DNA from 2 places in the Roseateles aquae genome. Region 1 is predicted to be linked to the other one. Evidence: predicted binding sites of a transcription regulator. Region 1 holds the regulator's gene; the other holds the start of a gene.

Region 1 (16,087 bases):
CAGGCTGCTCGAAGCGGTGGAATTGCTGGCGATGCCCGCGCACTGAGCGCCACCAAGATTCAGCTGAGGCTGAAGAAGAACCGAGCCCCTTGGCCGACCTCGGACTCGGCCCAGATCTCGCCGCCATGTCGGTGAACAATGCGGCGGACCGAAGCCAGACCGACGCCGGTGCCCTGGAACTCGCTGGCGCTGTGCAGGCGCTGGAACACGCCGAACAGCCGATCGGCGAATCGCATGTCGAAGCCGGCGCCGTTGTCTGATACGACGAATACCGCCGCACCGGCACGCTGCACCGATTCAAAGCTGATCCGCGCATGCGCGCACTTGGCGCTGTACTTCCAGGCATTGCCGAGCAGGTTTTCCAGCACCATGCGCAGCAGCACCGGGTCACCATGGACGACCAGATGCGGCTGGATGCTGACGTCCACCACGCGCTCGGGTGCGGCGCGGCGCAAATCCTCGATCACATAGCTGGCCAGCTGCGAGAGATTGACCGGTTGGCGCGCCAGCGGCTGCGCTGACAGCTGGGTCAGCGAGAGCAGCGCATCGATCATGCTGTTCATCCGCGCCGAGGCGCCGAGTACACGGTCGAGGTGGTCGTTGCCGATGCGATCGAGCAGGCGGCCGTAGTCTTCCTTGAGGATGCGAGTGAAGCCTTCGACCACGCGCAGCGGCGCGCGCAAATCGTGCGAGACGGTGTAGCTGAACGATTCCTGATCGGCCCGTGCGACCTCGGCGGCCTCGGCGGCCAGGGCCGCCGGCACCGTCTCCAGCGTCGCCTGCGGCCACAGGCTGAGCAGCTTCAGGCTCTGCCCGTCCACAGACCCCGGCGTGGCCAGGCTGCTCATGCACAGCCACCAGGCACCGCAGGGCAGGCCCTGCTGGGCCTCGGGCGCCGCAGCGGCCTCGCGAATCTCGTGCGGCAGGCCATCCAGGCAGGCCCGCCAGGGTTGGCCGCGCAACTGCTCAATCGGTCGGCCTTGCAGCTGGGCCGCCGCTTCATTCAGGTCCAGCAGGCGGCTGCCGTGCTCGGCCGAGTCGGCCAGCAACCAGGCCGGCCCGGGCAAGGCCGGCAGCCACTGCTGGGCCGGCGCATGCGGGTGGTTGCTGGCCACCTCACGCACCGGCCGGGCCGTGCCGAGATAGCCGCAAAAGCGGCCTTGAGCATCCAGGCAGGGTTGGGCGCGCAGCAGCCAGCGGCCCGAGAACTGCGCGGCAGCGCCCTGCTCCAAGGCCCCTTCGACCTGCACGTCGAGCAGCGCCACCTGTTCATTCAAACGCTGGCGCAGCGAGGCCTCGCCACCATCGACCAGCACAAAGCGCTCCCACAAGGCCTGGGTGGCCGCCGCGCCGACCCAGCTCGACGCCAAGGCCGCCTGCGGTGCCTGCCAACGCACCAGATGGTGGTGGGCATCGGTCTGCCATTGCCAGTCGGACTGCAGCTGGGCCAGCACATGGCTGTGCTGGCGCGCCTCGCGCAGTGACTCACGCAGCGATTCGCCGAGGCGCTGACGCGTCAAACGCACGCCCATCTGCCAGCCCAGCGCCAGTGCCAGCAAGGCAAAGCCGGCGCCCGCCAGCAGGGCCAAGGCCAGCGACAGGCCACCGAGCGCGCCATCACGCTGCCACAGCAGCATCACCGCCAGGGCGCAGCCCAAGGCCAGCGCCAACAGCACCAGCATGCCCCACCAAGAGCTGCGCGGCAGGCGTGGGCTGGCGTCGGTGAGGCTGTTCATGACAGGCATTGTATGTAGGGCAACGCCGATCAAGACCCGGCCGCGCTGCGCGGGAACTTATTCAGCAGCGCCGTCGCTGAAGCGTGCGAAATTCACTGGCCAGGCCAGCCTTGCTGCATGCGCGCTCAAGTTCGCTGGCGGTTGGCCGACCAAGCAGGAACGACCGAGGCCGACCATGGCCTCGGTGCCAGCAAAAAAGACAATGATGAACAAGAACAAGCCAGAGGCCCTGCGGCCAAGACCTGCGCGCTGGCAAGCAGGCCACCACGAGGGTATCCGATGAACAAGGCCGAAGGCCTGGCGCCTGAGATCGAGGCCGGCGCCTTGCCGCCGGGCAGCAGTACCGACCTGCAGGCGCTGATTGACCAGCTGCCGCATGGCGTGCTGCTGATGGACAGCCATAGCGGCCGGCTGCTGCTGCTCAACCGCGAGGCCGAGCGCCTGTTGGTGCAGCGCCGCGCCCAGCTGATCGGCCGCAACGCGGCGGACGCGCTGGAGCCGGGCCTGGCTGCCCTGTGCACATCGGCCCGTTGGCGAGCGCTGGAGCATGGCCGGCGCAGCGCACGTGAAGACCTGCGTCTGCCCTCGCCCTTCGGCCCGCGCTGGCTGCATGTGCAGCGCAGTCTGCTGCCCTGGTCGGGGCTGCGTCGCCCGCTGGGCCTGCTGAGCCTGCAGGATGCCAATGGCCGGCGCCAGCTGGAGCGGGCGCTGCAGGAAAGCGATACGCGCTTTCGGGAGGTGACCGAATCGGTGCGCGAATGCCTGTTCGTCACCACCCCGCAGTGGGACCGCCTGCACTTCAGCTCGCCGCTGCTCTTGGACACGCTGGGCCTGAGCCCGATGGACCTGCGCCATGGTCCGCAGCTGTTCGAAGAGCGCATCGTGGCCGAGGACCGCCCGCTTTACGCCCGCCGGCTGCAAATGCAGGCCCAGGGCCAGGGCAGCGATATGGTCCTGCGCATCCAGCACCCGAGCAAGGGGCAGCGTTGGGTCAGGCTGCGCACCCGGCTGCAGCCGCACAAGCTGGGCAGCTCGCTGGTCTACGGCATCCTCGCCGATGTCACCGAGGAACAGGAAGGCCAGCGCGAGCTGCAGCGCGCCCGCGACGAGGCCGAGGCCGCCAGCCGGGCCAAGAGCGAGTTCATGGCCACGATGAGCCATGAGATCCGCACGCCGATGAATGGCGTGCTGGGCATGACCCAGCTGCTGCTGGACAGCAGCCTGAACGAGCAGCAGCTGCACTGGGCCCAGTCGGCCTATGGCTGTGCCGAGGCCATGCTGCACCTGATCGACGATGTGCTGGACTTCGCCGATGCCGGCGCCGCGCAGAGCCCGCGGCCGGCCCAGTGCTTCGAGCCGGTGCGCCTGGCCGAGGAATGCCTGCAAGCCCTGTACAGCCGGGCGGCGGCCAAGGGCCTGCGCCTGCATCTGCAGCTCTCGCCCAGCCTGCCGGCCCAGCTCTGCGCCGATGCCACCGGCCTGCGCCGCGCGCTGGCCAAGCTGCTGGACAACGCGATCAAGTTCACCGAACGCGGCGAGGTCAGCCTGGCGCTCAGCTGTGACGAGGCCGATCACCTGGTCTGCACCGTGCGCGATACCGGCATCGGCATTGCCGCGGCCGAGTTGCCGCGCCTGTTCAGCGCCTTCACCCAGGCCAATGGCTCGCTGTCGCGCCGCTACGGCGGGGCCGGCCTGGGTCTGGCCATCGCCCAGCAGCTGGTGCGGCTGATGGGCGGCACGCTCCAAGCGCGGTCCGTCCCCCAGCAGGGCTCCGAATTCACCCTCAGGGTGCCGCTGGCACGCCTCGATGCGCCAACCCCATCGCAACGCCAGCCGGGCGAAAAGCCGCCAAATCTTGTCCGCCGGGTGCTTGTGGTGGAGGACAATCAGGTCAACCAAGAGGTCATACAGCAGATGCTGATGCAACAGGGTTGTCAGGTCAGGGTCGCCGCAGACGGCCCGGCCGGCTTGCAGGCCCTGTGCGAGGAAGGATTTGACCTGGTGATGATGGACATTCACATGCCCGGCATGGATGGGATGGAAGTGCTACGCCGCTTCCGGCAGCGCCAGCAGCAAGGCTATCGCTTTGTCTGCCCGCCCCAGACCCCTGTCGTGGCCGTGACGGCCAACGCACTGGAGGGCGACGAGCACAAGCTGCGTCAGCACGGTTTTGATGACTACTTGGCCAAACCGATACGCCAACGCCAGCTGCTCGAGATGCTCCAGCGTCATACGCCTTCGCCTGCCACGCCGCCTGCCGACGTGAGCGTGGCTGTTGCCGACCCTCTGCTCGATGGAGACGCCATGCCGTCGCAATCCAGCCCCACCCCTGCCAGCTGCCTGGATGAGCAGGCGCTGAACCGCCTGCGCGAGCTCGATCCCGGCGGTCAGAACCAATTGCTGCAGCGCGTCATCGGCGCCTTCATCAAATCGCTGGACAAGCTGCTGCCCGATCTGGCCCAGGCCCGTGCCGCCGGCATGGATCTGGGCGGCATCCGCCATGTGGCGCACACCTTGAAATCCTCCTCGGCCAGCCTGGGCGCGATGCAGCTGTCGCAGCTCTGTGCGGAGATCGAGACGCTGGCCCGCAAAGGCCAGACCGAAGGCTTGGACAAGTTGCTCGATGCCATGCATGATGAGGTCGAGCATGTGCAACAGGCCTTGAATGCGCTTTTGACTGGACCGCAATGAGCACCGTGGGGACCCACCTGGACAACGATCTGCCCGAGCAGCCGCGCGTGCTGCTGGTGGACGATGACGAGGTCAACCTGCTGCTGACCGCGATTGCGCTGCGCGAACGCGGTTTTGACATCACCGAGGCCAGCGGCGGCGAAGAAGCGCTGCGCGTGATCGGCGAATGGTCGCCCGACATCATCGTGCTTGATGCGATGATGCCCGAGCTCGACGGTTTCGAAACTTGCACCCGGCTGCGCGAACTGCCTGGCTTTGAATCGACCCCGGTGCTGATGCTGACCGGCCTGGACGACGAGGCCTCGATCAACCGCGCCTACCAGGTCGGCGCCACCGACTTCTTCGTCAAATCCACCCAATGGAGCCTGCTGGCGGGGCGGCTGCGCTACCTGCTGCGCAGCTCGCGCACCCGCATCGAGCTGGAGCGCAGCAAGGCCCGCCTGGCCCGCGCGCAAGACCTGGCCCGCATGGGCAGCTTCGAATGGCACCGCGGCCTGGGCGGCTTTGTGCTGGCCGCCGAGGCGCTGCGCGTCTTCGGCCATGGCCCGACCGAGCCGCTGGACTTCATCGGCGTGATGCGCATGGTGCCGCACGAAGAGCGCCAGCTGTTCATGCGGCTGCTGCGTGATGTGATGGCGCACAACTCGGTGCTGGTCACCGATCTGCCGGTCACCCTGCTCGATGGCCGCCAGCGCGTGCTGCACATCGAGGCCGAGCCCGAGTTCAATGAGCACGGCAATGCCAGCGGCTACACCGGCGTGATCCAGGACGTGACCGACCGCCGCATGGCCGAGGACAAGATCCGCCAGCTGGCCAATTTCGACGCGCTGACCGGCCTGCCCAACCGCCGCCAGCTGATCTGGCGCGCCGAGCGCGCGATCGAGCAAGCCCGCCGCATGGGCCATGAGGTCGGCCTGCTGCTGATCGATCTGGACCGTTTCAAGGTCATCAACGACACCCTCGGCCATGCCGCCGGCGACGAGCTGCTGATGGAAGTCGGGCGCCGGCTGCGTGCCTGCGTGCGCCACTCCGATCAGGTGATGGAAGGCATGCTTGAATCGGTCGGCTCGCGCTCGCACCGGATGCTGGAAGCCGTGGGCCGGCTCGGTGGCGACGAGTTCGTAGCCCTGCTGCCCGAGGTCACCGACGAGCGCGATGCCGAGCGCGTTGCCGAGCGGGTGCTGGAAGCGCTGCGCGAACCGATCTTCATCGCCGGCCAGGAATGTTTCGTCACCGCCAGCGTCGGCATCGCGATCTACCCGCGCGACGGCCTGTCGACCGCCGATCTGCTACGCAATTCCGACGTCGCGATGTACGCCGTCAAGAGCCAGGGCCGCAATGCATCGGCGCTGTACACGCCGCAGCTGGCCGGTCGCGGCCGCGAGAAGCTGGAGCTGGAAAGCGCGCTGCACAAGGCCATTGAGCGCGACGAGATCGTGCTGCACTACCAGCCCAAGATCGATGTGCGGGCGGCGCGCATGGTCGGCGCCGAAGCGCTGATGCGCTGGCAGCGCGGCGACAAGCTGGTACCGCCAGGCGACTTCATCCCGCTGGCCGAGGAAACCGGGCTGATCGTGCCACTGTCCGAATGGGCGCTGCGCGAGGCGGCCCGCCAGGCCAAGGTCTGGCAGCTGAACTTCGGCTTCTCCGATTCCATCGCCGTCAATCTGCCCAACCGCCTGTTCGAGCGTTCCGATCTGGTCGAGCACATCCACCAATGCGTCAGCGCCTATGGCGTGCCGCACCGGGCGATCCAGCTGGAAATCACCGAGACCGGGCTGATGAAGGACTTGCAGAACGTCATCCCGGCGCTGCACCGGCTCAACGAAGTGGGCGTCGAGATCTCGATCGACGACTTCGGCACCGGCTATTCCTCGCTGGCCTATCTGACCACGCTGCCGATCTCGGAAGTGAAGATCGATCGCAGCTTTGTTCGCGATCTGGGCATCACGCCACAGAGCTCGGCCGTCGTCACCGCCATCATCGCGCTGGCCCGCTCGCTGGGCCTGCGCGTGATTGCCGAAGGCGTTGAGACGCTGCGCCAGATGGAGGTGCTGCACCGCCTCGGTTGCAGCGTGATGCAAGGTTTTCTGTTCAGCAAGCCGCTGGCGCCGGATGATCTGGAACGCTGGCTGGCACAGACCGTGCTGCCGCGCAAGGCGCCCTGGATCGCCCAGGCCAGCGCCGAGAGCGCCGCCACCGAATTGCTGCGTCCGCAGGGCGGTCAACGCTAGCGTTTGGCGCGCCGCAGTACCGCCACCCGAATCCCCCGAGAGACCGCCACCATGGACGAGCGACGCCCGCCCTCCGCGCCCCGTAGCGGCGCCGCCCTGCCCCCGGCCCAGCTGGCCAAGGCCGCCTTTCTGCGCCTGGCCACAGCCAAGCTGGAGCCAACGCCGGAAAACTATGCCCGCGCCTACGCCGCCGAGGCCGGCCAGGAGGCCGCCAGCAGCGAGGGCTGGCCCGAGCGCGCCCAGCCGGTGCTGGCCAAGCTGCTCAGCCTGGGCGTCAGCGAAATGCAGGCGCGTCATGACATCAGCAGCGCGCTGCGCGAAGGCCGCTGGGACGACACACTGCGCATTCTTGAGCGCATCCAGGACAGCAGCGGCCCGGCGGTGATGGCCGACACCATGGCCGGCATCACCGAGCGCCTGATCCGTGGCCTGGAGCGCGGCGGCCGGCAATGGACGGTGGCACGCAAGAAAGACGGGCTGCAGCGGGTGCTGGAGTCCAACCGCAGTGATCCGCAGCGACTGCTGTCACGGCTGCGTCAGCTGGTCAACAGCTGGGATTCCGATGTCGCCGATGCCAGCGTCGAGACCGACGAGGAAGCCGGCGGCACACCGAGCCAGTTCTTCAGCGAAGAGGAAATGCTGGCGCCGGCCACATCGGTCGAGCGCGACGGCCCGGGCAGCTGGCCCGAGGTCAGTGCCAGCCTGCATCAAACGGTGCAGCACGCACTGCCCGCGCTGGACGAGCGCGCCAATGCGCTGAAGCTGGAGCTCGAAGCGGCACTGCTGAGCCTGCGCGAGCAAGGCGCTAACGCCAATCGTGCGCAGAATATGGAACAGCTCTGCGTGCGCGCCAGACGGATGCTGGAACACCGCCACCACCTGTTCGGCCAGTTGGGCTCGCTGTGCAAGGACTTGAGCGCCAGCCTCGTTGAACTGGCCGAGGACGACTCCTGGGCGCGTGGCCAGTGCGAGGTGATGGTTGAGACGCTGGAGCAAGGCGTCAGCTCACGCGGCGTGCGCATGGTCAATGAGATGCTCAGCGGCACCCGTGAGCGCCAGCGCGGCCTGCGCGAGGAACGCTCCAGGGCCCGCGACTCGCTGAAGCTGCTGATCCATCGCATGCTCGAAGAACTCGCCGAGCTGGGCCAGCACACCGACCGCTTCCAGAACAATGTCGGCCGCTATGCCGAGGTGATCGAGCGGGCCGACACGCTGGAGAGCCTGGCCGGCGTGGTGCGCGAGATGGTCGAGGAAAGCCGCACCGTGCAATCGCTGGTGCATCAGACCCAATCGCGCATCAACGACGAGCACGAACGCGCCAGCACGCTGTCCAAACGGGTCGATGAGCTGGAAGACGAGCTGCGCAAGTTGTCCAGCGAGGTGCAGACCGATCAGCTGACCAAGATCGCCAACCGCCGCGGCCTGGAAGCGGCCTTCAATACCGAGCAGGCCAAGCTGGAGCGAGAAGGCTCGGTGCTGGCGCTGGCGCTGCTGGATGTCGACAACTTCAAGAAGCTCAACGACACCCTGGGCCATGCGGCCGGCGATGTCGCGCTGAGTTCGCTGGCCGCGCGGGTGACGCAGATGCTGCGCCCCGGCGATCTGGTGGCCCGCTACGGCGGCGAGGAGTTCGTGCTGATGCTGCCGCGCACGCCGCTGGACGAAGCCCAGCAGGTGCTGACCCGGCTGCAGCGCTCGCTGTCAGCCGCGCTGTTCATGCACGAGGGCAAGGATGTCTTCGTCACCTTCTCGGCCGGCATCACGCTGTACCGCCTGGGTGAGAAGCTCGAAGAGGCCCTGGACCGGGCCGATGAGGGCTTGTATGAAGCCAAGCGCACCGGCAAGAACAGGGCCTGCATCGTCGAGTGAGCCGGGGCCTGAGTTTCAGCCCCTCTGCGGCACTGGGACTCAGCTGCGATCGCCCTGGAAGACAAAGAAGGCCTTGCCCGAGCTCTCACGCAGGGCCAACGTGAAGCCGATCGGCTTGCCCTGGCTGTCCAGCGTCGCGTAGCCAACACCGCTGGCGGCGCCCTGGAAGCCGCAAGCCGGCCCGCTCAGGATGCCCACCACCGAGAACAGGTTCTTGCCCGTGCTCGACGCGCTGATGCGGCTGTTGCTGAAGCCGCAGGCGCTGCTGTCGCTGAGCAGGGCGCGATCGCGATTGGCGCCGGACAGGCTCAACACCGCCATCGCATGGCCGCTTTGCTTGCTGACGTAGCGGCCATAGACGCTCTCCAGCGTGGGCGCCTGCTCGTAGCCCTTGTCATAGCTGAGCGTGAGCTTGCGCGGCTCGCTCGAGTCCAGGCCCTTGCCGACCTGGAATTGCAGACTTTGCTGGCTGCTGCCCTGGCCCTGGCTGACGGTGGCCATCGCCACGCTTTGGTAGAAGCCGCCGGCCACATGGCGGTAGTAGCCCATGCCGGTGCTGCTGGCATTGCCCGGCTTGAGGGCATCGCTGTTCAGATTGCTCATGAACAGCGCCTCGATGGCCGCGCCATTGCCGTTGTTCAGCACCGCGTAGGCGTAGCCGTCGGCGTCGGCCAGCAGCGTCGTCTTCAGGCTGTCCAGGCCCGAGGCCGCCGTGCCCTGCCACAGGCCTTCGGGATTCACGGCGGTCGGGGGCGGCGGAGTGACGGAGTCGCCCGAGCCACCGCCACCGCAGGCGGTCAAGAGGCAGAGGGTCAGCGGGGCGAGCAGCGCGGTGATGCGGTTCATAAAGGTCTCCAAGATTTGTAGCTGGCGTGACGGGCGCTGTGGCCAGCGGAGCAAGTCCGCGTTCATCAACTGAAGCCTGAATCTTAGAAACCGGGCGGGTTTTGGTCTGTTGGCGCTGTGTGCTGGCTCTTTGACAGTCTGTGACAGAGGCGGCGGCGGCGCCGTCAGAAGCCAAAGGCCAGCCTGAGGCCACCCCAGTGCCGGCCGCGCACGATGATGGGCGCCGAAGCCTCCTTGAGCAGCACAAACTTGCCGCCGCCCATGTCGCGGCGGTAGGTCTGCAGCAGGAAGGGACGCTGATTGCGTGCCGAGGCCAGGCCGGTGCGATCGTTGAAGATGCGCCGGTAGCGGCTGTTGGCGGTGTTCCAGACCAGATCGCCGGCCCGCTGCGGCTGACAATATTTGCGGTTGTGGGTGGCAACATAGCCGTTGCGATCGACGGCGATGCAGTAGACCACCTTCTCGCTCAGGCTCAGCATGCGCTCCTGTACCGCCGGGAACAAGCGATCAGCCAATTCAACAAAGGCCGAGAGGTGTTGCGCCGGCGCGGTGCCAGGGATGGGCCGGTACTGCTCATCGAAGAGCTGGCTTTCCTTGATCTGCCCCTGGGCCAGCGCCTGCTCCAGCAGGCCGGCAATCTCGCTGGCCGCCGCCTGGGCGGCTTCGATATAGCGCGAGTCTTCAACCTTGACACCCGACGAGGCGATCTGCTCGATCAACTCCTCGGACAGGCGCAGAAAGCGATCGCTGCAGGCAAAGGCGGTGTCCAGATTGCGCATGGTCTGGCCGACCTCCTGCTGCAGCCCGGCGGCGCGGCCGGCCAGCTGCTCGGTGGTCTGCAGGCTCTGGCGCGCGGCCTGCGCGATCCGCTCCACGTCACCGGCCACCGCCGCGAAGGCGCTGTGAATGGCGCTCTGGCCCTTGGCGCTGCCGGCAGCGCCGCCGGCATTGAGTTCGTTGCTGAACACCGCAATGCGCGCATCCAGTGCCGCCACCGTGCTCATGATGGCCTTAGATGAACTCTCCACCTTGCCGGCCAGATCCTTGACCGCATCGGCGACCACGCCAAAGCCGCGCCCGGCTTCGCCAGCCCGCTTGGCTTCAACCGAGGCGTTGAAGGCCACCAGCCGCGTCTGCAGCGCGATGGCGGTGATGTCTGAGGCGGCGTCGGACACCTGCTTCAGCGTCTGCACCATGGCGGTGACCTCCGCCCCCATGCCTTGCAAGGCCGCACGGGCCCGCTCGACGGCTGTGAGGGACTGGCTGGTGCCCTGGGCAATGCCCTGCTGGGCGCCTTGCACCTGTTGCAGCTCGCTGACCAGCGCGCCCATGGCCTGGCCCTGCTGTTGCACGGTTTTCTGGGTGTCTTCGAGTACGCCGCGCACCTCGGCGGCGTCGCGTCCCAGGTGTGAGACCGACTGCGACAGCTTCAGCACGAGGCTGCCCGCATCGGCAGCCTCCGATCGATGAGCGCCTGTCGCGGCGCTGCCCTGCCCCCATCCGGCCATAGTGGCTCTCCCTGATGATGGTGCGGCTTATCGATTGCGCCGCCGCCTGGCGCCACACCTTGCTGGCCTTTCTACCAGTCGCGCAGCTTGACGCGCAAGCGTGCAATGGCCTGGCTGTGCAGCTGGCAGACGCGCGATTCGGTCACCTTCAGCACGGCGGCGATTTCCTTGAGGTTCATGTCGTGCTCGTAGTACATGCTCATCACGTACTGCTCGCGCTCGGGCAGGTTCTTGATCGCGGCGACCAGGGCCTGGCGCATCCGGTGATCCTGCAGCAGGGCCATCGGGTTGCGGCTGTCGTCGGCGACATGGCGGTCCAGGTAGTCCTCGTCGCCATCGTCGCCGGACATGTCTTCCAGATGCACCAGCTGGGTGCCGCGCACCTTGCCCAGCAGCTCCTGGTACTCGGCCAGCGTGATGCCCATCTCGACGGCAATCTCGGACTCATGCGGCGCCCGGCCCAGCTTTTGCTCCAGCTTGTGCACCGCGCTCTCGATGGTGCGCTGCTGGCGGCGTGTGCCGCGGCTCATCCAGTCGCCGCCGCGCAGCTCATCCAGCATGGCGCCGCGGATGCGCTGGGTGGCGAAGGTCTCGAACTGCACGCCCTGGCCGATGTCGAATCGGCTCAGTGCATCGGTCAGCCCGATCAGACCGACCTGAATCAGATCGTCGATCTCCACATTCGCCGGCAGTTTGGCGATCATCTGGTGTGCCAGTCGTCGCACCAGCGGGCTGTATTGCCTGATCAGCGCGGAATTGTCGAGGCGGCCTTTGGCGGTATACATCATCAGCTCCTGCGGCGTATCAATTGGTGGCCAGGGCCACACGGGCACGTCCGGTCGGCACCAGCGGACGCAATGGGCTTGCGTTGACGCTGGCCTCCAGCGCCACGCCCGGAGGCGCGGCCATCAGCAGTTCGCGCGCCAGATGGCGCATCTCGGCAGTCAGCGGCGCGGTGGCGGGCTGCTTGGGGTCCATGCAAGCCCAGTCGCGCAGCACGGCGCCGAGGAAGCCATCGGCGCAGCTGCTGATCTGCTGAGCAATCCGCTCGGCCAGGCGCAGCTGCGGCGGGCAGGCCAGCAACATGCTGTAGACCATCAGGCCGGCGCGCTGGCTCAGCCACTTCATGCCGGCATAGGCGTGGGTGACGCTTTGCGTGTCGGTATCGGCCAGCAGCACCGGCCGTACCTCGCGCGAGGCCAGCACGCGCGACAGCTCGGCCGCGCTGGCGTGCAGCAGCACGACATCGGCGAAAGGCGCCGCATCGGTGATCGCTTCGAGGAACTGGGCGGCCGAGCCGTTGGCGTTGATATAGCGCAGCGGCAGGCCACGCGCGGCCAGGTAGGACACCTTGGGCGACAGGCCCTCGACACAGCTGGCCAGATCCACCGCGGCCAGCTCCGACGGCGCCGGCGACAGCTCGCCGGCGTCGACGACCAGCGTGTGCAGACCGAGCTCGCTGAAGGCCGCGCACAGGCCTTCCAGCAGCACGCCAGCGCCCATCACATGCGGGTTGCTGAGCACGGGGATGAAGCGGACACGCGAGCCGGCAAACAGGCGGCGCAGGCCGTCAGCCTGGTCTTGCGGCATCGCGGGAGAGTAAGGGTCGCGCATAGGGTTCTCTTGGCTTTCGCTCGGGCTCAGTTCAAGCCCATGGCTGCAGGAGTGCCGGTGGCGAGCGCGGGGCCGCCGGCAAAGATCAGGTTGACGTCGGCGCTGTCCATGCGCCAGGCCGGCGCGGCGCCGCTGCGCAGCGCACGCTGCACCAGGGCCTGGGCCGACAGGCGGTGCCAGTCTTCCGGCACCCGCTGGCCATTGGCCACGCCGATGACACGCAGCTTGTGGCGGATCATGGTGTCCAGCGCCGGGGCCATCTTGACGGCCTCATCGATCTTGGACAGCACCACGCCATGGCAGCTGGCGGCGCGCCAGGCGGTGACCACGTCTTCTATCGTCTCGCCCTGCTGGGCCGAGTTGATGACCAGCAGGCGGCGGATGCTGGGGTGGGCCAGCATATCGAGCAATTCGGTAGTGCGGCTGTCGCGCTGGGCCATGCCAGCGGTGTCGATCAGCACCATCTTTTTGCCCGACAGCAACTCCAGCAGGTCTTCCAGCGAGGTGCGGTCATGGGCGGTGTGCACCGGCACGCCAAGGATGCGGCCATAGGCGCGCAGCTGTTCGTGGGCACCAACCCGGTAGGCGTCCAGCGTGATCAGGCCCAGCTGGCTGGCACCGTGGCGGGTGGCGAAGGCCGCAGCGATCTTGGCCGTGGTGGTGGTCTTGCCGACGCCGGTGGAGCCGATCAGTGCGAACACGCCGCCCTGCTCTTCCAGTGCCGGGCTCATTTCGTCGGTCAGCAGATTGCGCGCCAGCACATTGGCGGCCCAGCTGAGTTCGTCATGGGGCCCCTGCTTGCTGTCGTCGAAATGAGCCGGGCAGCCCTCGACCAGCTTGCGCACCAGGGCCGGCGAGAAGCCGACTTCGAGCAGCTTCTGCGTCAGCCGCGCCTGCACCGGCTGGCGCTGCAGCTTCTCCATGAAGGCCAGGGCGCCAAAGCGCTCCTCGATCAGGCCCTTCATCGAGCGCAGCTCCTTCATCATGTCCTGCTGGTCGCGGCCGGGTTGCAGCTCGGCCAGTGTCGGCAGCCGGGCCTCGGCGGAAACACGGATCTCATCGCGCAGCACCGGCGGCACACGGCGTGCCGGCTCGGCCGGCGCCTCGGCACGCGACATGTCGACACGGCGGGCGCCCATCGCCTGCATCGCTGCCTGGGCGCGCAGCTGGCGGGCTTCCTGCAGCGAGGGCACGCCCTCGGGCAGCGGCGCGGCGGCGGCGCGCGCCGCCAGCTCGCTTTCCAGCGGATCGGGTTGACCGTTGAGTTCGGCCTGGCGGCGCTTGAGCATCCGTTCACGGACATAGTCCTGGAAGGACAGCGTGCTCATCGCCAGCGTCTGCACATCGGCCTCGACCGGCGTGCCAGTGGCACCGAACTCGGCCAGCCGCGGATCGCGGCGCTCAAAGTCACGCGCGGCACGGGCGTTCAGCGGGGCCGCAGCCGGTGCGGCAGGGCGTGCGGCGACGCGGCTCGGCGCATTGACGCGCGGAGCGGTGGCCGCCACGCGCTCGATCTGCTTCATGCCCTCGGGTGCCATGGCCAGCACCTCGATGCCGTCCGGGCAAGGCTTGTTGGAAAGCACCACGGCGTCTTCGCCAAAGGCCTGGCGGACCAGCGCCATGGCCTCACGCGTGCTGCGGGCGGTAAAGCGCTTGACGTTCATGCTGTGCCTCCGATGATGGAGCCGATTCGGATCGAATGGGTTTCAGGAATCTCGCTGTGGCCCAGCACCTTCAGGCGCGGCGCGGCACGGCGCAGCAAGCGGGCCAGCGGGGCGCGGATCAGATCGGGCACCAGCAGGCAGGCAGGCACGCCGCGGTCTTCCTGGGCCTGGCTGGTCTCGGCGGCGCTGCGTGCCAGCGTGTCGGCCACGCCCGGGTCCAGCGCGGCGCCGTGGGGGGAATTCAGGGCCTGGGTGACCAGACGCTCCAGTTCGGGCTCGAGCGCAATCACGTCGAGCTCCTTCACCGGGCCATAGATCTGCTGGACGATGGCCGGCGCGATGTGGGTGCGGATGCGGCGGGCCATCTCGGCCGGATCGGTCACGCCCGGGCTGTTCTCGGCGATGCACTCGACGATGGAGCGCATATCGCGGATGTGCACGCCCTCCTCCAGCAGCAGCTGGAGCACGCGTTGCAGTGTGGCGATGCCGACCATTTTGGGAATCACGTCTTCGATCAGTTGGGGCGACAGGCGGGTCAGGTGGTCGACCAGCTGCTGCGTCTCCACCCGACCCAGCAAACGGGCCGCGTGGACTTGCATCAAGTGTGAAAGATGGGTGGCGATGACGGTCGAACAATCAACCACCGTAAACCCATTCATTTGGGCCATTTCGCGCTGGCGCTCCTCGATCCAGACGGCCGGCAGGCCGAAGGCCGGATCGGTGGTTTGCGCGCCGATCAGCTTCTGCGTCGCATGGCCTGGATTGATGGCCAGCCACATGCCCGGATAGGCCTCGGCCTCGCCGATCACCGCACCGCGCAGCGTCAGCCGGTACTGGCTGGGGCGCAGTTCCAGGTTGTCGCGGATATGAACGGCCGGCGGCAGAAAGCCGACCTCCTGGGCGAACTTGCGCCGCACGCCCTTGATGCGCGAGAGCAGATCGCCCTCCTTGTTCTTGTCCACCAGCGTGATCAGCCGGTAGCCGACCTCCAGGCCCAGCGTGTCGATGGGCACCAGATCGTCCCAGCTGGCCTCGGCATTGACCTCGGGTGCGGCCACCGGCGGTGGTGCGGCCTTGGCGCGGGCGGCGGCCTGGTCGCGGGTGCGGGCGAACCAGGCCATATAGCCCAGGCCGGCGGCGATCAGCAGGAAGACCAGGTGCGGCATGCCCGGGATCAGGCCCAGCATGCCGACGACACCGGCGGTGATGGCCAGCGACTTGGCCGAGCCAAAGACCTGCCGGCCGATCATCGAACCGATGTCCTTGTCCTTGCCGACGCGCGACACCACCATGGCCGCAGCCACCGAGATCAGCAGCGCCGGCACCTGCGCGACCAGCGCATCACCAACCGCCAGCAGGATGTAGGAATTGGCCGCCTGCGCGGCCGACAGGCTGTGCTGGGCGACGCCGATGATGAAGCCGCCGATGATGTTGATGAAGAGGATCAGGATGCCGGCCACCGCATCGCCGCGGACGAACTTGCTGGCACCGTCCATGGAGCCGAAGAAGTCTGCTTCGTCGCTCAGCTCGGCGCGGCGGCGCTTGGCCTCCTTCTCGTCGATCAGGCCGGCATTCAGGTCGGCATCGACGGCCATCTGCTTGCCCGGCATCGCATCCAGCGTGAAGCGCGCTCCCACCTCGGCGATCCGCTCGGCGCCCTTGGTGACGACGATGAAGTTGATCACCACCAGGATGGCGAAGACGATCAGGCCGACGGCGAAATTGCCGCCGATCAGGAAGTGGCCGAAGGACTCGATCACCCGGCCCGCCGCGCCGGTGCCGGTGTGGCCTTCCAGCAGCACGACGCGGGTCGAGGCCACGTTCAGCGACAGGCGCATCAGCGTGGTCAGCAGCAACACCGTCGGGAAGGCGGCGAAATCCAGTGGCCGCAGCATATGGGCGGCCACCATCATCACCATGATGGC
Region 2 (16,087 bases), on a different contig from region 1:
CCATCGATGTCGACGCTGGGCCAGAGCTGGCGCGCCGTCTGCAGCATGTGCCTGGTTTGCGCGCGCAGATGCGGTGCGCCGTAGCCGAGCAGGCTGGCCAGCTGGCCGAGCGAGCGCGAGGGCAGCGGCGCGTACTTGGCCAGCACCAGGCCGAGCAGGGCCTCAGCTTTTTGCTGCGGGCTGCGCGGATCATCGCTGTGCTCGACATGGGCGTAGATGCGCTGGCCCTGCTCGCGATGGGTGACGCGCAGCAGGCCGCGGTAATGCATGCCGTCGAGCAGCTTGGTCGTGGCGTTGCCGCTGCCACCCCAGGCATTGGTGCTGCGGCCCAGATCGAAGTGCTGCTGCACCAGCCTGGGATGGCTGGGGCCCTGCTCGGCGATGAAGGCGCGGATGGCGGCGGCGCGCTGCCGGGTCTTGGCATCCCAGGCGCGTTTGGCCTCGCGCGGGTGCAGCAGGCTGAGGTGCTGGCGTGGCAGAAAGCCGTAGTTGACCAGGCAGTCTTCCTCGACGTCGAGCTTGGGGTAGCGGCGCTCCAGATCGCCGGCACGGTAGTCGCGGACGCGGTGGCGGAGGGTCAGGTCTTGCGCGCGCGCCGGGGCGCGAATCGGGTCGGCCTGCACAAAGCCCAGCTTGTTGATCGCTTGCGGCAGCGTTGTTGGCTTGAACAGGCTGCGGGCAATGGCGTAGCGGCGCAAATCGTCGAGGCTGGGGGCTTTGCTCATGGCGGCGAAGCTTCTCAGAAGGCTGTTTATTTGTCCAGTGCTTCTGGCCTTGTGGCTGTGACTCAACCGTTGCCGGTGATGTGGCGCTGCTCGTCGGTGTCCATCTGCATCTCGTAGCTGAAGAAGCGATTGCGGCCGTAGGACTTGGCGTTGTAGAGCGCGTCGTCGGCGCGCATCAGCAGCACCTCGGCGGTGGTGCTCTCATCTGGCGTGCAGGTGGTGATGCCGCCAGACAGGGTGATGTGCGCCGCCACCGGCGAGTCCGGGTGCGGGATATGGGCCAGCGCCATCGTGCGTATCAGCGCGCGGGCATAGGTCATCGCACCGGAACGCGGCGTGTGCGGCAGGATCAGCGCGAACTCCTCGCCGCCGTAGCGGCCGGCGCAGTCGCTGGGCCGGCGGCAGGTCTCGCGCAGCAGCTGGGCCACGCGGCGCAGGCAGGCATCGCCTTCGATATGCCCGCGGGCATCGTTGTAGCGCTTGAAGTGATCGACGTCGCAGAGCACCAGCGTCAGCGCGTCGCCATCACGGCGGGCCTGGTCCAGCTCCTGCTGCAGGCGGGCATCGAGCGCGCGGCGGTTCATCAGCCCGGTCAGCGAATCGACATGCGACAGCTCCTGCAGCTGCGCATTGGCGGCGCGCAGATCGTCGGACAGCTGCACCAGCCGGTGGCGCATCTGCGAGAGCCGTTGCATCGCGCGCAGCTTGGCGTGCAGGATCACCGGCGAAACGGGTTTGACCAGATAGTCATCGCCGCCGGCTTCTATGCCCTGCCAGATGGCGCGGTCCTCGCCGCTCTTGGACAGAAAGATGATGGGCGTCCAGCCGCCCGGCTCGGCGGCGCGCATCTGCCGCGCCGTCCAGAAGCCATCGTGCCCGGGCATCTCGACATCCAGCAGCACCAGGTCGGGCCGGTAGCGGCTGAACAGTTCCAGCGCCCAGTCCGGGCTGTCGGCCTCGATGACACGGTGGCCGGCCTGATCGAGCTCGGCGCTCAGCGCGACACGGGCAGCGTTCTGGTCATCGACAACCAGGATGGTCAGTTGTGTATGGGATGAGGGCAGCATGGCATGGGGCCACGCGCATCGGGTGGCTGTCTCGATATCGGCCCGCGAGGCCGGGGCTGAAGGCGGGAATTGAGTTTGTGTCGATATATCGGCGCCTCGCCAGACACGGGCTCTACAGATCCGTCGCCAGTGGCCGATCTCAGGGGCTAAGCCGGGCCGCTGGGGCCTGAAAGGGCGGGCGCGCAGCGCATCGCAAGCACATGACAGAAACCACGCAACTTGAGGCCAAGGTCCTGCTGCTGGAGCATGACGCCGGCCAGTTCAACTGCCTGACCGAGTTCTGCCAGGAAGTCGGCCTGATGACCCTGCCGCGCACGGCGGCCGACGCGCTCACCACGCTGGCGCAGCACAAGGACCTGGGCGGCGTGCTGCTGGCCGAGGACATGCCCTGCGACGGGCCTGATGGCCTGCACCTGGCGCGTGCCATCCACAAGATCAGGCCCGAGCTGCCGATTTTTCTGCGCCGCACCAGCCAGCGGGCGCTGACCCCCGAAGAAGAAGGCACGGTGCGCCATCGCTGGCAGACCGGCGATCTTGACCATCTGCGCGCGGCCATCGATCACACCATCTTCAGCCTGCGCTACCCGACCAGCCTGGTGCGCGGCATCGTCGAGCTGACCACTCAGGCGCTGGGGGCGATGTTCCCGAACGCCAATGTGCAATCCGAGTCGCCCTATGTGGTGCACGATCGCATCATTCACGGCGAGGTGTCGACGCTGATTGCCATCGAGAGCACCTGGTGCCGCGGCTACATGATGCTGCAGACCGAGGAAAGTGCGCTGCGCCAGGGGCTGATCCAGGGCTTCAGCTACCAAGGCATAGGCGGCGACCTGAACTTCCGCGAGCTGAACAATATGCTCGGCGAGACGACCAATCTGATCTGGGGCGCGTTCAAGAACCGCTATATCCCGCCCAAGGCCTTTGCCAATCAGCAGACCCAGGTGCCCATCGTCATCAACCATGAGCACAAATACATCTCCTTCGGTTCGCAGGACCCGCAGCTGTGCATCCGCTACCAGCTTTCTGACCCGTTCCGTCCGGGGCTGCCGCCACTGACCATCGTGCAGCGCTTCATCTTCAATCTGCACTGGTCGCCCGACGAGTTTGCCGAATACGATGCCGTGGCGCCCGATGTTGGCCCGACCGGCGAACTGGAACTGTTCTGATCTGATTTCGCCGCAACGCTGGCGGGAGGAGTTTTCTTTATGGCGATTGTTCTTGTGGTCGATGATTCCAGCACCATGCGCGAGATCGTGGCCAGCTTTCTTCGCCAGAACGGCTTCGAGGTGGCGGTGGCCACCGACGGCCGCGATGGCCTGCTGCAGCTGCGCAGCGACCCCGGCATCCGGCTGGTGATCAGCGACGTCAATATGCCCAATATGGACGGGCTGACCATGGCCGACAAGATTCGCAACGAGCTTGGCAACAAGGATGTCCGCATCGTCATGCTGACCACGGAAGACAACCCGGCCATGCGCGACCGCGGCAAGACCATCGGCGTGACCGGTTGGATCGTCAAGCCTTTCCGCGGCGAGGCGGTGCTGGGGCCGTTCAGGAAGTTTTGCGGGATGACGTGAGCCGGTTTCCTGCGCCAATGAAAAAAGCCGCCTGAGGGCGGCTTTTGCTTTGAGGGCGGGGGCTGAAAGTCCGCCCGCGCGGCGCCTTGTGGTCTTTGCTCACATCGCTGCGCGATATGAGCAAAGCCCCAGTGCTTGTTGGCGCGAACGCGTGGCTTACAGCCCAGCGGCAGCCTTGTGGTCGTCGCTCACATCGCTGCGCGATATGAGCAAAGCCCCAAAGCGGCTGGTCCGCCTTCGGCGTCCTCTGGGCTTTACAGCCCAGCCGCTGCACGCAGCGCAGCCGCTTTGTCAGTCCGTTGGTCTCTGCTCACGTTGCTGCGCAACATGAGCATCGCCCGCGAACCGATGCCTCGCTCAGGCGAGGCGGGCTTACAGCCCCGCTGCAGCACGCAGTGCTGCAGCTTTATCGGTTCGCTCCCACGTGAACTCGGGTTCTTCGCGGCCGAAGTGGCCGTAGGCGGCAGTCTTGGAGTAGATCGGGCGCAGCAGGTCCAGCATCTGGATGATGCCCTTGGGGCGCAGATCGAAGTGCTCGTTGACCAGGGCGGCAATCTTCTCGTCGGAGATCACGCCGGTGCCTTCGGTGTAGACGGTCACGTTCATCGGGCGGGCCACACCGATCGCGTAAGCGACCTGGATCTGGCACTGGCGCGCCAGGCCGGCGGCGACGATGTTCTTGGCCACGTAACGGGCCGCATAGGCGGCCGAACGGTCGACCTTCGTCGGGTCCTTGCCCGAGAAGGCGCCGCCGCCGTGCGGGCAGGCACCACCGTAGGTGTCGACGATGATCTTGCGGCCGGTCAGGCCGCAGTCGCCTTGCGGGCCGCCGATGACGAAGCGGCCGGTCGGGTTGATCAGGTACTTGGTCTGCTCGGTCAGCCAGGCCTTGGGCAGCACCGGCTTGATGATCTCTTCGATGACGGCCTCGTAGAACTCGGGCTTCATCTTGTCGCCCAGGCTCATCTCCGGCGCGTGCTGGGTGGACAGCACGACGGTGTCGATCGAGTGCGGCTTGCCGTCGACATAGCGCAGCGTGACCTGGCTCTTGGCGTCCGGGCGCAGGAAGGGCAGACGGCCGTCCTTGCGCAGCTGGGCTTGGCGCTCGACCAGGCGGTGGGCGTAGTAGATCGGCGCGGGCATCAGCTCGGGCGTCTCGTCGCAGGCATAGCCGAACATCAGGCCCTGGTCGCCGGCACCGATATTCAGGTAGTCGTCGCTGGCGCGGTCAACGCCCTGGGCGATGTCGTTCGACTGCTTGTCGTAGGCCACCAGCACCGCGCAGCCCTTGTAGTCGATGCCGTACTCGGTGTTGTCGTAGCCGATGCGCTTGATGGTGTCACGCGCGACCTGGATGTAGTCGACGTGGGCGTTGGTGGTGATTTCACCGGCCAGGACGACCAGACCGGTGTTGGTCAGGGTTTCGGCGGCCACCCGGGACAGGGGGTCTTGCGTGAAGATCGCGTCGAGGATGGCATCCGAGATTTGGTCGGCGACCTTGTCAGGATGGCCTTCGGAAACCGATTCAGAAGTAAAGAGAAAATCGCTGCTCGCCACTTTTACACTCCTTGTAGTCAGTCAATCGGCGTTGCCGTGCTGGTGGAGTCACGCGGCGAACGCTTTAGCGGCATTTGTTGAGCATCGCTGCTCGGCGGAGATTTGATTGCTCGAATACACCCGCATCGCCCCGCAAGTTGTCCTGTTTAACTCGGCGATCCGGCCATTATAGGAATGATGTTCTTGCTTCGCTTGCTGTCAAAGCTTCCACTTGTGGTCTTGCATGCCTTGGGGACCTTGGGCGGCTGGCTGAGCTGGTCCTTGTCGCCGTCCTACCGTGCGCGCTGTGCTGCCAACGCAGGGCTGGCCGGCTTGAGTGCGGCAGATCGACGCGCGGCGGTGGGCCATGCCGGCCGGATGATTGCCGAGCTGCCCTGGCTGTGGTTGCGGCCTGTTTCGCGACCCTTGGGTTCGCGGGTGCGCTGGGAGGGGGCGGAGCTGATTGAACAGGCCTTGCAAGCCAGTCATGGCCTGGTCTTCATGACCCCGCATATGGGCTGCTTCGAGGTCACCGCGCAAGCCTATGCCGAGCGCTTTGCACCGCAGGGCTGCCCGGTGACGGTGCTGTACCGGCCGGCGCGCAAGCCCTGGATGCGCGAGGTGGTCGAGCAGTCGCGCGGCCGCCCCGGCCTGGCCACGGCCCCAGCCAGCCTGTCCGGTGTGCGGCAGATGATTCGCGCCCTGCGCCGCGGCGAGGCGGTCGGCCTCCTGCCCGATCAGGTGCCGCCGCAGGGGCTCGGTGTCTGGGCTGATTTCTTCGGCCAGCCGGCCTACACGATGACGCTGGGCGCGCGGCTCTTGCAGCAGACCGGCGCAGCATCGCTGGCCATCTTTGGCGAGCGGCTGAGCTGGGGGCGCGGTTTTGTCATCCATGTGCGGCCGGGACCCGACATTCCCGCCGATTCCACGCCAGAATGCGCAGCCGCGCTGATCAACAAGGCCATGGAAGCAGTCATCCTTCAACAACCCTCGCAATACCTCTGGGGCTACAACCGCTACAAGGCGCCGCGCCCGCAGGAGGCCGAGGCGTGATCGGCGGGCTGTTTTCAAAAGCATTCTCCTGGCTGGGGGCGCAGCTCTTCATCGGCCTGCTGTGGCTCTTGCACTTTCTGCCGCTGCCGCTGCTGGCGGCCTTGGGGCGTGGGCTAGGCGGGCTGCTCTGGGTGCTGGCGCGCTCGCGCCGGCGGATTGCGCTGCGTAATCTGGAGCTGTGCTTTCCCGAGCTTGATGGCGCGCGGCGCGAGGCGCTGGCCCGGGAACATTTCGCCTGGCTGGGGCGGAGCTTCCTGGAGCGCGGCCTGTTGTGGTTTGCCTCGCCGGCACGGCTGCAGCGCCTGATGCGCATCAAGGGCAATATCAAACTGGCCGAAGAAACCGAGCAGCCCATCATGTGGTTGTTGCCGCATTTCGTCGGCTTGGAATGGGTCGGCCCGGCGCTGATGCTGAATCAGAAGCGACCCGGCGTCGATGTCTACCAGCGCCAGAGCAATGCGGTGCTGGACGCGCGGATGCTGGCCGGCCGTGCGCGCTTCGGCCAGACGGCCTTTGTTGATCGCCACGACGGCATCCGTCCGGTGCTGCGCCTGATCAAGCAGGGCTACGCCTTTCTGAATGCGCCGGACATGGACTTCGGCGAGAAGGACTCGGCCTTCGTGCCCTTCTTCGGCGTGCCGGCCTGCACGCTGCTGGCGCCGGCGCGGATGGCGCGCAGCGTCAATATGCGGGTGCAGCCGCTGGTGGTGACCATGCTGCCTGGCGGCCAGGGATACGAGGTCGAGGCCTGCGAAGCGCTGGACGGCTACCCCAGCGACGACCCACTGGCCGACGCCCGCCTGCTCAACGCCTGGCTGGAAGCGCGCATCCGCCAACATCCCGCCCAGTACCTGTGGGTGCACAAGCGTTTCAAGACCCGTCCGGCCGGCGAGGCCTCGCTCTACCAGTGTCGCGGACGATAATCGGGCGATGAATTTGCGCTTCACCAAAATGCAGGGCGCCGGCAATGACTTCGTCGTCATTGACGCGACGCGCACGCCACTCGCGCTGAGCGAGGCCCAGCTGCGTCGCCTTGGCGATCGCCGCTTCGGCGTCGGCTGCGACCAGATCCTTGTCATTGAGGCCAGCCCGGCCGAGGGCGTTGACTTCCGCTACCGCATCTTCAACAACAGCGGCGAAGAGGTCGAGCATTGCGGCAATGGCGCGCGCTGCTTTGTCCGCTATGTGGTCGACAAGGGCCTGAGCGACAAGCGGACGATCCGCGTGCAGACGATGAACAAGATGCTGGAGCTGCGGCTGCGCGACGACGGCCGGGTCACCGTCGATATGGGCGCGCCGTTCTTCGAGCACGCGGCGCTTCCCTTTGATGGCAGCGACTTGCAGCCCCGCGCTGAGGGTGGCTTCGAGCTCTGGCCGCTGGCGCTGGCCGGCGGCGCGCGGTGCGAGGTGGCCGTGCTGTCGATGGGGAATCCGCATGCGGTGCAGCGTGTTGCCGATGTCGATACGGTACCGGTGCTGGACTGGGGGCCGCAGATTGAGGCCCATCGCTGCTTCCCGCGCAAGGTCAATGCCGGCTTCATGCAGATCATCAGCCGCAAGGAAGTGCGCCTGCGCGTCTTCGAGCGCAGCGCCGGCGAAACGCTGGCCTGCGGCACCGGCGCCTGTGCCGCCGTCGTGGCCGGCATTCGCCTGGGTTGGCTGGACGAGGCCGTCGAAGTCCATGCCCGCGGCGGCGATCTGCGCATTGAATGGGCCGGCCTCAGCCAGGGCCTGGACGCGCCGGTGCTGATGACAGGCCCGGCGACCACTGTTTTTGATGGAGAGATCAGCCTGTGAGCACCCCCCCCGACAGCTCCGCCACCGGTGCCACCGCCACCGCGCCTGTGATCACCGAGCAGGACATCGCCAACTTCCTCGCCGCCACGCCGAGCTTCTTCGAGCGCCACGCCGAGCTGCTGGCGAGCGTGCAGCTGAGCCATCCGCATGGGCAGCGCGCGGTGTCGCTGCAGGAGCGCCAGGCCGAGATGTTGCGCGACAAGATCAAGGGCCTGGAGCAGAAGATCGTCGAGATGATTCGCCACGGTCAGGAGAACGTGACGATCGCTGACCGGCTGCACCGCTGGACGCGCAGCCTGATGCTGACCGCCAACGCCGCCGATTTGCCGGCGGTGCTGCTGCGTGAACTGCGCCACCACTTCATGATTCCGAGCGCCGGCCTGCGCCTGTGGCAGCTCGCTGAGACTCACGCCGAGGCGGCCTATGCACAGGCTGTCAGTGCCGATGTGAAGAGCTTTGCTAGCAGCCTCAGCCAGCCCTATTGCGGCGTCAACTCGGGCTTCGAGGCGGCGCGCTGGTTGACCCAGGGACAGGACGATGACGGACAGGATGCCGCAAGCGTGGCCTCGCTGGCCTTGATCCCGCTGCGCGATGCCAAGGGCCGCGTCTTTGGCCTGCTGGCCCTGGGCTCGCCGGACCCGACCCGCTACACCGCCGAAATGGGCACCGAGTTCCTGGCCCGCATCGGCGAACTGGCCAGTGCGGCGCTGGTGCGCCTGCTGCCGCCCGATGACGCTGCCGCCGACTGAGCTGCAACAGCGCTATCTGACGCATCTGCGCGTCGAGCGCCGGCTCGCCGCCCGCAGCCTGACGCTGTATGAAGACGCGCTCACCCGGCTGAACGGCCTGGCCGAGCGCGACGCGGTCGATCTGTTGCGCCTCAGCAGCGCCCAGGCGCGGCGCTGGACGGCCGAGCTGCACGCCAGGCAAGACCTGGCCCCACGCAGCCTGGCCTTGCTTCTGTCGGCCTGGCGCGGCTGGTACCGCTGGCTGGGGCGCGAACGGCTGGTCGAGTTCAATCCGATCGAAGGCCTGCGCCCGCCCAAGGCCGCCAAGCCGCTGCCCAAGGCGCTGGCGGTGGACGATGCGGTGCAGCTGGCCGATTACCGCGATGCCGAGGCCGATGCCGCCATCGAGGCCCGCGACCACGCCATCGTCGAGCTGCTCTATGGCTGCGGCCTGCGCATTGCCGAGTTGGTGGGCCTGGACGCACGGCCGGGGCCCGAAGCGGCGGGCTGGATCGATCTGAGCAATGCCGAGGCCCAGGTGCTGGGCAAGGGCGCCAAGCGGCGCAGCGTGCCGATCGGCAGTGCGGCGTTGAAGGCACTGCGGGAATGGCTGGCGCTGAGGCCGCAGCTGCTGCGCGGCGAGAACCCGGCCTTGTTCCCGGGGCCACGCGGCGGGCGCATCAGCGCGGCCTATGTGCGCCTGCGCCTGAAGCAGCGTGCACTCGCCGCCGGCATGCCCAGCCATGTGCATCCGCACATGCTGCGTCACAGCTTTGCCTCGCATCTGCTGCAGTCCAGCGGTGATCTGCGCGCGGTGCAGGAACTGCTGGGGCACGCCAATATCGCGACGACCCAGGTCTATACCAAGCTGGACTTCCAGCACCTCGCCAAGGTCTATGACGCGGCCCATCCGCGAGCCAAAAAACGCTGAGCTGTCCGTGCGAATGCTCCGGGGCAGTCAGACTGCGGTATGGTGCGCGCCTATGTCGAAGTCTTGCCCGATGCCCTGCCGTTTCCGACCTGCCGCCCTGGCGCTGGCGGTCCTGACCCTGTCCGCGACCCCGGCTGTCGCTGCTGATGAAAGCCCGAAACTGGCGCGCCCTGCTTTTCTGCAAGCTCAGCCTGCGGCGCTGGAATTCAGTTGGACGCCCTTGAAGATGCCCAACGACACCCGCACCGCCTTGCTGGGCGGCAGCTATATGGTCGCGATGGACGAAGACTGGGGCATTGGACCCACGGTGTACGGTGCTGCCAAGGGCAATTTCGGCGGCCTGTTCACTGTCGGCTTCACGGCCCAGCATCGCAAGCGACTGGGGAGCAGCACCTACTTGGCGACCAGTCTGTATGCAGGCGCCGGCGGTGGCGTGAGCATGCCTGACGTGCGGTTCGGCGGCGGGCTGATGCTTCGCCCAGAAATCTCATTGCGCAATGAATGGGGCAATTGGTCCGGCGGGCTGAGCCTCTCGCATGTGCGTTTCCCCAGCGGGAATATCCGCGGGACCTCGATCGGTTTCGTGCTCGGCTATGCCGATGGCTTCCGCAGCTTCTCGCCCAGCAGTGCGGGCAAGAAAGCCAGCAGCTACCGCCGTACCGGCATGGGCTTTGACGAGATTGGCTTGAACGTCGGCAGTTATCGGCCGAGGCATTCGGCCCTGGGGCGTGACGGCAGTCCGCTCGGCCGCCAAATCGGGCAGGTGGGGGCCGCGCTGCGTCAGTATGTCAGCGATGGCGCGTGGTGGGGCCTGGAGGCGGCGGGGGCGAGCTCGGGCGGTGCCGATGGCTATATGGAAGTGCTGGGCATGCTCGGCGAAGACTATGAGCTCGTTGCTGGACTGCCCCGGCTGGGTTGGCAGGCGGGCGTTGGACTTGGCGGCGGCGGCAATCTGAATACCGGCAGTGGCTGGCTGGTCAAGGCCGGTCCGACCTTGCGCTGGAAGACGCCTTGGGGGCCTTCGTTGCGTCTTGAGGCTGGGTTTGTGGGGCGCCCCGCGGGCAGCTTCAACGCCAACTTCCTGCGCCTCAGCGCCTCGCTGCCGCTGGATCGGCTGAGTGACGTCTACGCAAGCAGCGGCGATGCTGAGGGGCGAATCGCCAATCAGGTCGTCGGCGCGAGCTTGCAGCATCTGCGGCGGGTCCGTTTCAAGGACGGCCGCGAAGAGAGTGTCGGCCTGCTTGGTATGCGGATCACGCGCGATCTGGGGCCACATGTCTATGGCATGGCGCAGGCCGGCAGTGCGGCCTTCGGCAGCGCGGGCGCCTATTCCTATGGCTTGCTGGGTCTGGGCTTGCAGACGCAGCCCAGCGCCGGCATGCCAGTGTCGGTAGGCCTTGAGATGGGGCTTGGCGCCGGTGGTGGTGGTGGCATTGCCGTCAGTGGCGGCGCCATTGCGCAGACCGAAGCCTGGGCCGAGTGGCAGTGGGAACGGGTGCGCCTGCATGCCGGCCTGGGCCAGTGGCGCAGCCTTCGCGGCCAAACGCAGAGTTCACCGTCGTTCAACCTCAGCGTCGGCTACGCCTTCGGGGCACTCTCCCGCTGATCGCCAGCGCCCTGGGGCACACAGCGGACTGCGGCGACAATTGCCGCATGAAAGTCATACGTCTACGCGCCGGCAAGGAGCGCTCGCTGCAGCGCCGTCATCCCTGGGTCTTCGAGGGCTCCGTGGCCAAGGGGAAGGCCGATGCAGGTGAGACCGTCCGCGTCGAATCGCAGGAGGGCGAGTTCCTGGCCTGGGCCGCCTTCAGTCCAAATTCGGCGATTCGGCTGCGGGCCTGGAGCTTCGATGAACAGGAGCGCATCGACGCCGCCTTCTTCCAGCGCCGCATTGCCGCTGCGCTGGCAATGCGCGCGCGCTTGCCGATTGCGTCCAACGCCGTCCGGCTGATTCATGGCGAGGCGGACGGCCTGCCCGGTCTGATCGTCGATCGCTACGGAGATACGCTCAGCGCCCAGTTCGGGACGGCCGGGACCGAGCGCTGGAAGGCTGTGATTGTGGATGCGTTGCTGTCGGCTACCGGCCTCACCCGCTTGTTTGAGCGCTCCGATGCCAGTGTGCGGGAGCTGGAGGGATTGCCACCGGCGACCGGCTGGTTGGCGGGCGAGGGCAGCACCGAGCTGACCATTCAGGAGCACCAATGGCAGCTGAGCCTGGATGTCGCCGAGGGCCACAAGACCGGCTACTACCTTGATCAGCGCGATAACCGCAAGAAGTTCGCCGACGCGGTGCGCCAGTACGGCTGCCAGCGAGTGCTGAACTGCTTCAGCTATACCGGGGGCTTCTCGGTCGCCGCGCTGGCCGGTGGCGCCAGCGAGGTGATCAGCGTCGATTCTTCCGCACCGGCTCTGGCGCGGGCAACGGCGCATGTCGCACTCAACGGCTTTGATCCGATCCGCCATCAGGCGCTGGACGCTGATGTGAACCACACCCTGCGTGACTGCCTGAAGCAGGGGCGGCGCTTTGATGCCATCGTTCTGGACCCGCCCAAGTTCGCCCCGACCGTCGCCCATGCCGAGCGCGCCGCGCGTGCCTACAAGGACATCAACCGCCTGGCCCTGAAATTGTTGGAGCCGGGCGGATTGCTGTTCACCTTTTCCTGCTCCGGCGGCATCAGCCCCGATCTGTTTCACAAGATCGTCGCGGGTGCCGGACTGGATGCGCCGGCCGATGGCTTCATCCTCGACCGCGTTGGCGCCACGCCAGACCATCCGCAGACGATCTGTTTCCCAGAGGGGGAGTACCTGAAGGGCCTGCTGATCCTCAAGCGCTGACGGTCCAAATGCTGCTGTCAGGGGTCAGGTCTTGCCTGATTGCACGGCTTGGTAAAACTTTTCCCTAGGGGCATCACTTAAGGGACAACACGCCCCCTCTGATGAGGGGGGTGTTTTCGGGCTTTGCCCGGTGACAGCCGTGCGAGCTACGGCCATGATGAACCCATGTCATTGCAGTGACTTTCAATCGCACTGCGGCATCGGTTAACAGACCCCCAAATAACCTATCGAGGGTAGACATCATGCAAAAGACTTTCCGCCTGGCAGCTCTGGCTGCTGCCACGCTGGCGCTGTCGGCGTCGGCCATGGCTGGCAACACCGGCAAGTTCATGGCTGGCTTTGAGCCTGACGCCACGGGCATCACGGCGCTGACCGGCAACTCGAGCGCGCCGAGCAACTGGCGTTTCGCGCCTGGCCAGGTTTTCAACGGCGTGGTCGGTGCGCTTGACGGCGTCGCTCGCTTGAGCTTTGAGAATGCTGGCGGTAGCTGGGCCTGTTCTGGTTCGCTGCTGGCCGGCGGTCAGTACGTGCTGACGGCTGCCCACTGCGCCGACGACTTCACCAAGATGACCGTGCAGTTCGGCTGGTACGCTGGTACCGCCCAAGTGACCCGCAATGTGTCGGTGGGCAATGCCTACGTCTATGGCGGCTGGGATGGTAGCCTGGACACAGGCGCCGACATCGCCATCCTGAAGCTGGACCAGGCCGTCACGACGATCAACGGCTACAAGATCAGCACCACCAATGATGTGGGCAAGCAGCATCTGATCGCTGGCTATGGCACAACCCAGAACGGTGCGACCAATGCCGCCACCAACTGGAACGACGGCAACTACGGCCACTACGCCTACAACACCTTCGACACCGATTCGAAGACCTTCAATGAGAAGGTTGGCGCAGGCTGGGATGCAGCGAACCCTGGCGATCCCTGGGGTTATGACCCGGCGTACTACAAGCACGGCGTCACCTATATGGTCGACTTTGACCGCCAGAACACCACCAACAACACCATGCAGCGCGTTGCCGACAAGTACGGCATCACCGCCTGGAACAGCAACACCGGCGTGAGCGGCGAAGGCCTGATCGCTGGCGGTGACTCCGGTGGTGGCGACTTCGTCTGGAACGGCACCGAATGGCTGCTGTCCGGCGTGCACAGCTGGGGCTGGCAAGGTTGCAGCACCTTCGGCCTGAACTGCGACGTCAGCACCAAGAACAGCTCGAGCTATGGTGACCTGTCCGGTTCCACCGCCGTGTTCTCGCATGCCCAGTGGATCAATTCGGTGACCGCCGCCGTGCCGGAACCCCAGACCTATGCGCTGATGATCATGGGCCTGCTGGCCGTGGGCTCGGTGGCTCGCCGCCGCAAGCAAGACTGAACGAACGCCTGCCCGCAGCTGCGCTGAACCAAGGCGCAGTGAAGATGGGTAAGGTTTGATAAGGCCGCACATGTTGCGGCCTTTTTCGTTTCCACTTGCCGGACTGCGATTCAGGCCGCCCGCGCAGGCAGGGCGAGCCGCGGTTCAAACTTCGCCCGGTGCACGCTGAAGAAGGCTTTGACATTGCGTACATTGGCGTGTTGCGTGAACAGCTGCTGCACCAACCGGTGGTAGGCCGCCATATCGGCGACCTGCAGCACCAGCACCAGATCCGGTCCAGGCGAGACCCGGTAGCACTGCTGCACGGCCGGGTGGGCCACGGCGAGCTGCTCAAAGGCCAGCAGATGCTCGGCGCCCTGCTTGTCCAGCGTGACTTCAACGATGGCGCTCAGCCCGGCGCCGAGCTTGTCGGCCGACAGGATGGCGATCCGCCGTTCGATGATGCCGGCCTCGACCAAGCGCTTCACCCGGCGCAAACAGGTGGCCGGCGACACCAGCGCGCGGGCGGCCAAGTCCTGGTTCGAGAGCGAGGCATCCTCTTGCAGGCAATCCAGGATGCGCAGATCGGTGGCGTCGATATCCATGCTTGAAAATTTCACCTTCAACAATTTTGTGAAATCTATCACCATCAATGGTTGGTAATGAATGTTTATTGCAAATTGATGGAAATTTTGCATGCATCTATTTTTGACGGCTGACTACGATGCGCCCAGCTCTTCTCCAACACTCACAGGGAGTTCCGTATGTGTGGCATCGTCGGCGCCGTCAGTCAGCGCAATATCGTCCCCATCCTGATCGAAGGTCTGAAGCGCCTCGAATACCGCGGCTATGACTCCTGCGGCGTCGCCGTGCACCAGGGCGGCGAGCTCAAGCGTGCGCGCAGCACCTCGCGCGTGGCCGAGCTGCACAGCCAAACGGCCGAGGACGGCATCGCCTCCGGTACCGGCATCGCGCACACCCGCTGGGCCACCCACGGCGCACCGGCTGTACACAATGCTCACCCGCATTTCTCGCCTGGCCCGAACGCTGCCGCCGGAACTGCCGGTCGCATCGCGCTGGTGCACAACGGCATCATCGAGAACCACGACGAGCTGCGCGCCGAGCTGCGCGGCCGTGGCTATGAATTCCACAGCCAGACCGACACCGAGGTGATCGCCCATCTGGTTGACCATCTCTACCACGGCGACCTGCTGGAAGCCGTTCAGCAGGCCGTCACCCGCCTGCGCGGCGCCTACGCGATTGCGGTGTTCTGCCGCGACGAACCACATCGCGTTATCGGTGCCCGCGAAGGCTCGCCGCTGGTGCTGGGCGTAGGTGTCGAAGCCGGGCAGGGCGAAAACTTCCTGGCCTCGGATGCCATGGCTCTCGCAGGCGTGACCGACCAGATCGTCTACCTGGAAGAGGGCGATGTCGTCGACCTGCAGCTGGGCCGCTACTGGATCAGCAACCGCAATGCCGAGACCGGCCGCTACGAGACGCAAAACCGCGAGGTGCGCACCGTGCAGGCGCACAGCGGCGCCGCCGAGCTGGGCCCCTACCGTCACTACATGCAGAAGGAAATCTTCGAGCAGCCGGTGGCCATTGCCAACACGCTGGATGGCGTGACCGGCATCAGCCCTGAACTCTTCGGCGACGGCGCCTTCGGGATCTTCAAGGAAGTCGACTCGGTGCTGATCCTGGCCTGCGGTACCAGCTACTACTCCGGCTCCACCGCCAAGTACTGGCTGGAATCGATCGCCAAGATCCCGACCAGCGTCGAGATCGCCAGCGAATACCGCTACCGCGACAGCGTGCCAAACCCGCGCACCCTGGTCGTTACCATCAGCCAGAGCGGCGAAACCGCCGACACGCTGGCGGCGCTGAAGCACGCCCGCTCGCTGGGCATGAAGCACACGCTGACGGTCTGCAATGTGTCGACCAGCGCGATGGTGCGCGAGTGCGAACTGGCCTACATCACCCGCGCCGGCGCCGAAATCGGCGTGGCCTCGACCAAGGCCTTCACCACCCAGCTGGTGGGTCTCTTCCTGTTGACGCTGGCGCTGGCCCAAACCCGTGGCCACCTCAGCGAGGAACAGGAAGCCGAGCACCTGAAGGCGCTGCGCCACCTGCCGGTGGCCGTGCAGGCGGTGCTGGCTCTGGAGCCGCAGGTGATTGCCTGGAGCGAGGAATTCGCCCGCAAGGAAAACGCGCTCTTCCTCGGCCGCGGTCTGCACTACCCGATCGCGCTCGAAGGCGCGCTCAAGCTCAAGGAAATCAGCTACATCCACGCCGAGGCCTATCCGGCCGGCGAACTCAAGCACGGCCCGCTGGCCCTGGTGACCGCCGAAATGCCGGTGGTGACGGTGGCGCCCAACGACGCGTTGCTGGAAAAGCTCAAGAGCAATATGCAGGAAGTCCGCGCCCGTGGTGGGCAGCTCTATGTGTTTGCCGATGGCGACACCAAGATCGAAAGCGAGCCGGGC

What was found. Region 1 encodes FliA, which starts transcription of late flagellar genes. Its sites were predicted from a motif close to CTAAAGTTTNNNNNNNNNNNGCCGNTA; they were not measured.
Region 2: the regulator FliA is predicted to act here: its motif matches at 1,905-1,931, upstream of RQP53_RS10370 (chemotaxis protein CheX).

Annotation. Positions count from the first base shown of each region.
Region 1 covers NZ_JAVXZY010000002.1:743,229-759,315, forward strand. Annotated here, with positions in the region: gene RQP53_RS08580 (response regulator) at 1-46, shown strand, start outside; gene RQP53_RS08585 (sensor histidine kinase) at 60-1,736, opposite strand; gene RQP53_RS08590 (hybrid sensor histidine kinase/response regulator) at 2,016-4,427, shown strand; gene RQP53_RS08595 (putative bifunctional diguanylate cyclase/phosphodiesterase) at 4,424-6,661, shown strand; gene RQP53_RS08600 (GGDEF domain-containing protein) at 6,713-8,530, shown strand; gene RQP53_RS08605 (hypothetical protein) at 8,570-9,376, opposite strand; gene RQP53_RS08610 (methyl-accepting chemotaxis protein) at 9,541-10,884, opposite strand; gene RQP53_RS08615 (RNA polymerase sigma factor FliA) at 10,956-11,669, opposite strand; gene RQP53_RS08620 (MinD/ParA family ATP-binding protein) at 11,689-12,498, opposite strand; gene flhF (flagellar biosynthesis GTPase FlhF) at 12,525-14,162, opposite strand; gene flhA (flagellar biosynthesis protein FlhA) at 14,159-16,087, opposite strand, start outside.
Region 2 covers NZ_JAVXZY010000003.1:337,817-353,903, forward strand. Annotated here, with positions in the region: gene RQP53_RS10360 (DNA glycosylase AlkZ-like family protein) at 1-725, opposite strand, end outside; gene RQP53_RS10365 (GGDEF domain-containing response regulator) at 788-1,792, opposite strand; gene RQP53_RS10370 (chemotaxis protein CheX) at 1,993-2,958, shown strand; gene RQP53_RS10375 (response regulator) at 2,998-3,369, shown strand; gene metK (methionine adenosyltransferase) at 3,742-4,926, opposite strand; gene RQP53_RS10385 (lysophospholipid acyltransferase family protein) at 5,101-5,958, shown strand; gene RQP53_RS10390 (LpxL/LpxP family acyltransferase) at 5,955-6,881, shown strand; gene dapF (diaminopimelate epimerase) at 6,889-7,755, shown strand; gene RQP53_RS10400 (DUF484 family protein) at 7,752-8,504, shown strand; gene RQP53_RS10405 (tyrosine recombinase XerC) at 8,485-9,414, shown strand; gene RQP53_RS10410 (hypothetical protein) at 9,641-11,020, shown strand; gene RQP53_RS10415 (class I SAM-dependent rRNA methyltransferase) at 11,068-12,249, shown strand; partial or broken gene RQP53_RS24745 (trypsin-like serine protease) at 12,579-13,163, shown strand; partial or broken gene RQP53_RS24750 (PEPxxWA-CTERM sorting domain-containing protein) at 13,533-13,625, shown strand; gene RQP53_RS10425 (Lrp/AsnC family transcriptional regulator) at 13,736-14,209, opposite strand; gene glmS (glutamine--fructose-6-phosphate transaminase (isomerizing)) at 14,369-16,087, shown strand, end outside.